Linked DNA regions of Aliamphritea ceti. The protein of the gene in region 1 interacts with the protein of each later gene in a pairwise test. Links are inferred from orthologs where the notes say so. Each region holds a gene or a part of one and is shown on either strand. Other genes may lie near its edges.

Region 1 (5,173 bases):
CAGCATAATCACTTCAGCATCAATATCCGCACTGGCCATACCAAAGGTTTCTACGCCAATCTGATGAAACTGGCGATAACGTCCTTTTTGTGGCTTCTCATAACGGAACATCGGCCCCTGGTACCACAAACGCTGTGTCTGATTGAACAGCAAGCCATGCTCTTCACCAGCACGGACACAACTGGCTGTACCTTCAGGACGCAGCGTCAGGCTTTCACCGTTGCGATCCTCAAAGGTATACATTTCTTTTTCGACAATGTCTGTCACTTCACCAATAGAGCGCTTAAACAAATCAGTCTGCTCAACAATTGGCATACGGATTTCACTGTATCCATAACTGGCCAGAACATTTTTTACAGTAGATTCGAGAAATTGCCAGACGGGCGTCTGCTCCGGCAGAATGTCGTTCATTCCGCGGATGGCTTTAATTTTTGCCAATTTAACTAGTCCTAACAGATAACTTATTCACTTGCTGGCAAATTAAGCTTTGCCACATCTAAACGGGTATAACTACTCAGATCTACATCTTTACCATTAAAACTAATAGTATCAACAGCAGAAACTTTACCAATCTGAATTTTTAACGGGCCTGGGCCTGACACATCCAAACGACTACCTGCCGGCTTGATGCGCATAGCTAATACCTGACCATTCACATCTTTAACACTGATCCAGCAATCATCAGCGAAATCGATTAATAACCGCCCTACCCCAGATACACCTGCTGCTGAAACAGCTTCATTCTGAGTATCAGCAGTCTCCGCAGGCTTATCCACCTGAGCGGTCGCAAGCTCAACATTAGTCTGCGTGGTGATGGTCGTATCCGGCTCAGTATTTACGGTTACGTCAGCCTGCTCGACTGTAGATTCAGCAGCAACAGCTGTTTCCGCTGCAACATCCCGAACAGATTCTGCTGCTTGCTCAAGTACAGCCTCAGCATTCGCTAATACTTCATCAGCCTGATCTGTAACCGGCACATTGACAGGCTCAACTGCTATCGGAGGAAAACTATCTACTTCCGGTGCAGCTTCGATATTTAACTGCAGCGAATTATCACCTTCTGCTGGCATTTCCTGAACAGCCTCACCAGCAGGCCATAGGTCAGACAATAATTCAGGATTACTTTGTGTTTTCCACCACCAGACAGATACACCGATCAGCGCCAGCAAAATAACCCAGGTAAAAATTCTTACCGCAAAGTCACCAGACTTCGCTTGCTGATCAACTTTACCAATCGCTCTGATTGGTCGACGACGTTGCTTTCCGCCCGGCGTAGTCAGCTCATCAAAAATAGCCAGATAACGATCTGCATCTAAGCCTAATAACTTGGCATAGCTCTGAATATAACCTCGCGCAAAGACCATACTGGGAAGCTGTTCAAACTCTGCTGTTTCCAATGCCTGTATATATCGCAACGACAAACGCAGCTCCTGAGCCACATCATCCTGAGAACGGCCACTAACTTCCCGCGCCTGGATCAGCTCATCAACAGGAAAAACAAGCTCATGCAGTTCCGCTTCGCCATTTTGTGATTCTTTTCTACTCACCGAGATGACTCCTTATACTCACGGTATTCTTGCGAATCTGGGAATAAATTCTTAAGAATCAAACCATAAGTTGCCGCACTAATCGAATTATTTTTGATTCTGGAGATACGAATGCCTAACCAAAGACTCTTTGCGTAATGTTCGACCTGACGGTTATCAACCAACTCACCGAAGCGATCAAAATACACAATCGCCTCATCAGTCTGCTGTTCAGTTAACAAAGTTTCAGCCAGTTCGATTAACGCCACAGGTCGGTTGGGATTCAATGTCAGACTACGCTTAAAAGCATTCTCAGCTGCAGGATAACGCTTAAGGTTCTGATAACAGCGCCCTAAGTTTTCAAATGCCTGCGCACGTTGCGCATAAAAAGGATCTTCTGTTGCTCTGCCAAGCTCTTTACAGGCTTGCTCATAACGCTCCTGACTAAACAGGAAAGCTCCGTAATTATTGTGCACAACTGCATTATCGGGAGCGATAGACACAGCTTTTTCGAAATACGACTCCGCAAGACTCGCTTCCTGTTCCATTTGGAAAACCATAGCCAGCCCATTATAAGCCAGCTCAGCATTTGGATTTATCTGGGAAGCGCGGTGGAATGCTTGCTTTGCACTAGCATTATCGCCATCACGAAGATACTGAATGCCTAACTGTGTATAAGCCTCAGCAGCACTGTCATTCAGGTTTTCAGACGTCTGTGGAGTATTACCCGCGCAAGCTGCGAGCAGTACTGAAAACAGAACAACTAAACAGCTTTTCAATCGCGTGTCTCCTGACAAACTTAATGTTTAACTGGCTGCTGTACCTGTACCGCATCAGCAGGCGTTAATGGAATGTATTTCTCGCTGCGTCGGGTACGGTCCATAACCTGACCAACCAACTGTCCACAGGCAGCGTCAACATCATCACCACGGGTACGTCGCACTGTCGTGATAATACCGGCTTTCACAACTATCATTTTGAATGCCTGAATAGCATCTTCAGAAGGTCGCATATAATCCGAATTAGGAAAAGGATTAAAAGGTATCAAATTTAGCTTACAAGGCAAGCGTTTCAATACTTTAACTAACTCACGGGCATGTAACGGCTGATCATTTACCCCTTCTATCAAGGTATATTCAACCGTAACTACACGTTTATCGTTGAGGCTATCCATATAGCGGTTGCAGGCCGCAACCAACTCATCAATCGGATATTTCTTATTAATTGGCACAAGTTCATCACGCAGTGCGTTATTACCAGCATGCAGTGAGATAGCCAGAGATACATCAGTTACTTCACGAAGCTTATCGAGCGCAGGAACCACACCTGAAGTACTCAGGGTCACACGTCGCTTTGACAGGCCATAAGCATTGTCGTCCATCATTAAGTGAATAGCATCGACAACGTTTTCGAAATTCATCAGTGGTTCGCCCATCCCCATGAATACCACGTTAGTAACACGGCGGTCACCAGACGGATCAAAAGGACCAAAGGAACGAATTGCCACACGTACCTGCCCAATAATTTCGGCGGCACTCATATTGCGGTTAAATCCCTGCTTGCCTGTCGAACAAAAGCTGCAATCAAGGGAACAACCTATTTGCGATGACACACATAAAGTCGCACGGCCATTTTCCGGAATTAACACCGCTTCTACACAGGAGCCGCCTTCCAGCTTAATGACCCACTTACGGGTACCATCTTTTGAAATATTCTGAACTAATACTTCTGGCTCACGGATTTCTGCCACTGCTGACAGCTTTTCCCGTAAAGCCTTGCTGATGTTAGTCATCTCAGCGAAGTCGCTGACACCAAACTGATGGATCCACTTCAATACCTGGGTAGCACGGAACGGCTTCTCGCCAATGCTATGAAAATATTCAGCCAGCTTTTGTGGCGAATGTCCCAGTAAATTAACTTTTTCTGTGGCTTCAGTCATATCTCACCTAACATCTTAAAACAGTGGGCCGAAACACAATGTTCCGGCCCAACAGGAATTACTTACCGAAGAAGTAAGCAATTTCACGCTCAGCAGAAGCCAGAGCGTCAGAACCGTGTACAGCATTCGCATCGATAGACTCAGCGAAATCGCGACGGATAGTACCTTCCGCAGCTTCCTGTGGGTTAGTTGCACCCATCAGCTCGCGGTTCAGTGCAACAGCATTTTCACCTTCCAGAACCTGTACAACAACAGGACCAGAAGTCATGAAAGCAACCAGATCACCGAAGAATGGGCGTTCTTTATGCTCTGCGTAGAAACCTTCAGCTTCAGCTTGAGACAAAGATTTCATCTGCATTTCAACCACTTTCAGACCAGCTTCTTCAAAACGAGAAACGATCTTACCAACAACGTTTTTAGCAACTGCGTCGGGCTTAATGATTGAAAAAGTACGTTCGATAGCCATTTGCTATAGATCCTCTTAAATTTTAGGACACAAGGGATATTAGAAAAACGCGCCATTATACGTCATGCATCTGACAGATAACAGCATCCACAAAGACGAAAAAGCCCGCTTTTGCGGGCTTTCTTACTGCGCTTACTCGCGCTCTTCGATCCAGGCCATCTGGATGGCCTCCAGAATCTTTTCGCCACAGCGATCAGGATCGTCATCAAAGCCTTCCAGCGCCATTACTGACTCATATAAATCAGGAAAACTCACTGTCAGCGGATCGGTATCCGGATACTGCTCATCAAGCTCGATGACAATATCGTGTATATCTACCCATTTAAAAGACATGTATTTTCACTCCCGCCTTAATGGCGTTCAGAAACCTGATTGATAGTGTACTTGGGAATTTCTACAACCAGATCTTCTTCGCCTACTACAGCCTGACAGCTAAGACGTGATTCCGGTTCAAGACCCCAGGCCTTGTCCAGCATATCATCTTCCAACTCATCAGACTCTTCCAGGCTGCTAAAGCCCTCACGAACAACCACATGACAGGTAGTACAAGCGCATGATTTTTCACACGCATGTTCAATTTCAATACCCTCAGCCCAGGCTGCATCACACACCGTTACACCCGGTTCAGCTTCAATAACCTTACCTTCAGGGCACAGCTCGTCATGGGGTAAGAAAATAATTTGCGGCATTACATATCCCCTTCAATATCATCAACACTCTGACCTTTGAGTGCTTCTTTTATACTTAAATCCATACGTCGGGCAGCAAAGAAATCACTGGCCTTAGCCAGCTCTTTAACACCCTTTTCAATGAGTTTGTGATTAGTACCCTGACGTAATTGTAACAACAGCGCCATCTGCTCACGTAAATGCTGTAATTCTTCTACGCTCAAAAGTACGTCACCGTCAGCGGTAATCGCCTGCTCAAGCGAAATCAGAATGCGATCGGCCTCTACCTGCTGTTCACGCAAACTACGGGCATGCATATCTTCTTCAGCATTACTGTAAGAAGCCTTGAGCATGTCAGCTATTTCGTTATCTGCCAGACCATAAGAAGGCTTAACCTGAATTTCGCTAACAACACCACTGGACAACTCTTTTGCAGAAACGCTTAGCAAACCATCAGCATCAACCTGGAAAGACACCCGAATCTTCGCTGCACCTGCAGCCATCGGCGGAATACCGCGTAACGTAAAACGTGCCAGAGATCGGCAATCATCGACCAACTCACGCTCGCCCTGAA
Region 2 (4,125 bases), 3.5 Mb from region 1 along the record:
TTTTCCCCGTGCTTTTAGTCTATAAATTGTCGCTGGCGGACTTTTCCGGCATTGATTTTGTGAATGTGGCCGGCTGGATGGTTGGGTTAACGTTAGTGTTTTCAGCCTTACTGGCTGGCTTGCAGTGGTGTATGCGTTTTAGCTGGCCGGTTTTTACCTCAGTCTTCCAGGGCACAGTCCGGTTCAATACATATGTTAGCTTTGCGGTTATCGCCGGCATATTAGGTGATGAAGGGGTCGCTATTCTGGCGGTATTACTGACAGTTATGATTCCGGTGGTGAACCTGTTATCTGTAGCTGTCTTTTCTGCCGGAGATAAAAACATCTCATGGGTGGGTGTTGGCAAAAGTATTTCGCGTAATCCGTTAATTATTGCCTGTTTTGTGGGGTTCTTATTGAACCTTAGCGGCTTTGGATTGCCCACTGTAGTGGCGTCAGTAGCTAGTTTGTTGGCAGCAATGGCTCTGCCCTTAGGTGTGCTGTGTGTCGGAGCCGGTTTAAGACTGGATACACTCAAAAAGCCATCTTCAGCTTTATTACTGAGCTGTATGTTGAAGTTATTATTGATGCCCCTGTCGATGTTAGGGTTGGCGTGGTTGTTTGTCGAAGATTATAGAGTGGCAATAACTCTCATAATTTTCAGTGCCTTACCGACTGCTCCCTCTGCTTATATCTTATCGCGCCAGTTAGGCGGCGACAGTGAAACCATGGCGGCGATTATTTCTGTGCAAACTTTATTGGCTTGCTTAAGTTTGCCAGTTATTTTAATGATTTGTGTGAAAATAGTCCTAAAATGAATTAGAAAGTGGCGCTAAGTCACTAAAGTTATTATTTTTTTCTAAATATTGGTATAAACTTGTCGATATATATTGGGTAATTGCAGGGAAAAGCTTGCAAATATTTCCTGTTATGGAAAACTTACCCGCTATTTTTTTTAGTGCCAAAAGTATGAGAGGGCGAAAATACCATGAAGAAAGGACCAGATATAATGGTGATTCTGGTTGCGGTATTTGTATTGGGGACAGTCATTACTGGCGTAACCAATAGTGATATTGAGCTGATATCTGTTGTAAGTCAGGCATTTAACGGCTAATCAATCTTACCTTTCCTGATGCCGATAGTTAGTTTTGCTATTGAGTCATGCCGGGGCTGTATCAGACAGCAGGCCGGCACTCCCTTCTAAATTCCTGACAAATATTTTATTTACTGCTGTAAAACGCTTTATCTGAAGCGATACCTTCCAGCGGAATATCCCAGCTGGCTATCTCCAGTTTTTCTACTTTCTGTAAGTCGTGTGCCAGGCCAATCATTTTAGTGCCACCGCCCTGACGCCATTTCTGTTTAAAAGAGAATGTCCGGTCGTAGTAGCCGCCACCCATTCCCAGGCGTCCGCCCTTAGGGTCAAAAGCAACCAGTGGCAACAACACCAGATCCATCGCCCATGCAGGGCGTCTTGGCTGCTTCACTTCAGCAGGCTCAAGAATCTTGTACTTGTTGTTATGCAAACGGGTGCGACGGGTATAAGGCATAAACCATAAACGGTTATGTTTTACCGGATGCAGGATAGGCAGGTAGCAGTTTTTACCCAGAGACCAGCATAAGTCGATAATAGGCTTAGCGTCGATTTCACCGTCACTGGCGAGGTAAATGGCAACATTTTTACTTTTCTTGAAAGCAGGAAGGCGACGAATAGTGCGCAACAGACCCTGAGCGGCGTGTTTATGTTGCTGTTCGGAAAGACCGCGACGTTTACGGCGCATTTCGCGGCGCAAATTCTGGCGGTAATCGGCAGTAGATACAGATTGGTTCATACGCAAATATGACTCCCCAGGGCAATAAGCGTTGGTTGTGGCCCTGAACCCGAAGGTTCAAGGTGGTAGCCCCTGAATAACATTAGGCTTTCCGTCATGCGGACATGCACACCAGTTATTCGAGAAGCTTCCGGAAGTGTGTTTATCGGCTCAAGGGACGTAACCAATCGACCGAGAAACCCTGGGGAGCTGCGAGCCATTATACTCTTGAAAGACCGAATGTCAGCTCTTGAAAAAAACTAAATCTGTGTTATTTGCAGAGTGTGTTTTTCAGGCCGGAAGACAGTGTATAAAAGGGCTAGTCCTGTTGTTTTGCAGCATCCAGAGTCGCCTGGATTTTGTCACTTAAGCTTTTGATATTATCACTTAAATTTTCAGGCTGTTGTTGTCTGAAAGCGATATATTCATGTGAGATATTCAGCGCTGCCATAATTGCGATGCGCTCCATACCGATAATTTTCCCGGAGGATTTAATTTCCAGTAATTTACTGTTTAAGTGCGCCGCTGCCTGTTGTAATTCTGCTTCAGCTTCTTCCGGACAGGCGATCACGTACTCTTTTTCGAGCAGTTTTACCGCGACATTTTTAGCTTTACTCATGCTTCCTGTTCCAGTGATTTCAGACGGGTGATCATGGCATCGACCCGTTTCCGGGTGTCATTGTGCAGCTGTTGTAAACGGTTACGTTCTTCTTTCAGCTGGGTTTCCGACCGGTGCAGGCGACGGTTTTCCAGTTCCAGTCTTTGACAGTACTGGATCAGTTGCTCGACTTGGCTCTCAAGGGTGCGCAGATCTTGCTCGCTCATAACGGTTACCGGAGGTAAAAGGCTCTTGTTTAACATAGCTTTAAAGACGAATGCAACGACCGGAACAAATTCACTGGCTCACCGGGCTGCCCGCATAGAGAATGCTACCTGTTAATGCTAGGATGTAGAACATCTTCGCAACAGAATTCCTGTCATTTTGAATAGCCGTTGTGGCATAGGGCTTACAGGTGCTTACTGCTACTCTGCCGATACATGGCAATGCCCTTAATTCTTCGGCTATCTTATTGTTTTTACAGTGCTCTGTGGCGGTAATTTATTTTTGGCGGTTTTTCCGCAGCCAGACAGAGAAGACTTATGAGTGTCGAAAACTCTCCTGAAGATTTTATTCCTGAATATTATGAAATTGCAGATGTACTGATTGCAGAAGACAGCATGTCTGTGACTGCCGCAGAGGTGCACGGTTTATTGTGTGGTTATTTGACCGCAGGCGCAGATTTCACCCAGGAGCGCTGGATGTTTGCAGCACTGGAGATGATGGATGTCAGTGCGCTGAAACACGAAAGCTCCCGTATTGCTTTGGTAGATCTGTATGAAGGTGTACTGAGCCAGATGAAAAATGCAGATTTTACTTTCCGCTTACTGCTACCGGATGACGACTTATCCCTGAATGAACGGGTTACGGCACTGGGTAGCTGGTGTCAGGGTTTTCTGGTTGGTTTTGGTCTCAATGGTGCACATACCAATAGCAGCCTGAATGACGATCAGCTTGAAGCACTGCGTGATCTGGAGCAAATCTCCTGGGTTGAGCTGGATCAGGATGAAGCAGAAGAAGACAATGAAAATGGTCTGATGGAACTGCAGGAATACGTGCGTATGGCGACACTGATGTTTTTCAGCGAATCGCACCCTGTGGAAGACAATGGTGACTCTGATCCACAGCAGCCAGTGCTGCACTAAGTCAGGAATTTTCAGGGCGGCTGTCTGGGATAGCCGCTGATGCCGGATAATCAGTACTGATGACTGCCGAGGCTAACTATGACCCGTATGACCTCTATACCCCGTGATGAATTTGCAGAACGCCGCCAGCGTTTACTTAGCAGCTTGCCTGCCGGAAGTATTGCACTTATACCTGCGGCAACGATGCAGCCGCGTAATTCAGATGTTGAGTTTCCTTTCCGTCAGGATAGCGATTTCTATTACCTGACAGGTTTTGATGAGCCGGATGCGCTCTTGGTATTGCTCGCTGGCAAGAACCCGCAAACGGTACTGTTTTGCCGTGAGCGGGATAAAACCATGGAAATCTGGCATGGCTATCGGTTAGGGCCGGAACGGGCTGTGGCTGAACTGGGTGTAGATCTTGCGTTTGCGAATGAAGAGCAAGACAAGCAAATGCCTAAACTGATGCAGGGCTGCGATCAGATTTTCTACGGGTCAGATAAAACTCAGCTGGATGCTCAGGTCCGATCCTGGCGGGACAGCCTGCGCATGGCTAAGCGTCAGGGCAAGCAGGTACCGACTGGTATTCAGCAGTTAGACGGATTGTTGCATG

What was found. The genes of interacting proteins can lie anywhere in the genome.
Region 2: the proteins of ndk (region 1) and OCU49_RS21455 interact in binary tests that used the Escherichia coli proteins (3 or more experiments, as listed by UniProt). The link is inferred for Aliamphritea ceti from one-to-one orthologs.

Annotation. Positions count from the first base shown.
Region 1 is NZ_AP025282.1:1,211,617-1,216,789, reverse strand. What follows is about bases 2,228-5,173. They hold ndk (nucleoside-diphosphate kinase), read right to left. Parts: upstream 3,932-5,173; coding sequence 3,524-3,931; downstream 2,228-3,523. Other genes in these bases: hscA (Fe-S protein assembly chaperone HscA), read right to left, coding at 4,620-5,173; fdx (ISC system 2Fe-2S type ferredoxin), read right to left, coding at 4,282-4,620; iscX (Fe-S cluster assembly protein IscX), read right to left, coding at 4,064-4,264; rlmN (dual-specificity RNA methyltransferase RlmN), read right to left, coding at 2,326-3,465; pilW (type IV pilus biogenesis/stability protein PilW), read right to left, coding at 2,228-2,305. Outside these bases: hisS (histidine--tRNA ligase), read right to left, coding at 1-438; OCU49_RS05555 (RodZ domain-containing protein), read right to left, coding at 462-1,547; more of pilW, read right to left, coding at 1,544-2,227. UniProt on the Escherichia coli protein: Major role in the synthesis of nucleoside triphosphates other than ATP. The ATP gamma phosphate is transferred to the NDP beta phosphate via a ping-pong mechanism, using a phosphorylated active-site intermediate.
Region 2 is NZ_AP025282.1:4,743,086-4,747,210, reverse strand. Bases 6-2,976 are described here. They hold OCU49_RS21455 (5-formyltetrahydrofolate cyclo-ligase), read right to left. Parts: upstream 1,812-2,976; coding sequence 1,200-1,811; downstream 6-1,199. Other genes in these bases: OCU49_RS21435 (UPF0149 family protein), read left to right, coding at 2,931-2,976; OCU49_RS21440 (TIGR02449 family protein), read right to left, coding at 2,406-2,615; OCU49_RS21445 (cell division protein ZapA), read right to left, coding at 2,110-2,409; OCU49_RS21460 (hypothetical protein), read left to right, coding at 968-1,093; OCU49_RS21465 (AEC family transporter), read left to right, coding at 6-797. Outside these bases: more of OCU49_RS21465, read left to right, coding at 1-5; more of OCU49_RS21435, read left to right, coding at 2,977-3,533; pepP (Xaa-Pro aminopeptidase), read left to right, coding at 3,612-4,125. UniProt on the Escherichia coli protein: Involved in the removal of 5-formyltetrahydrofolate.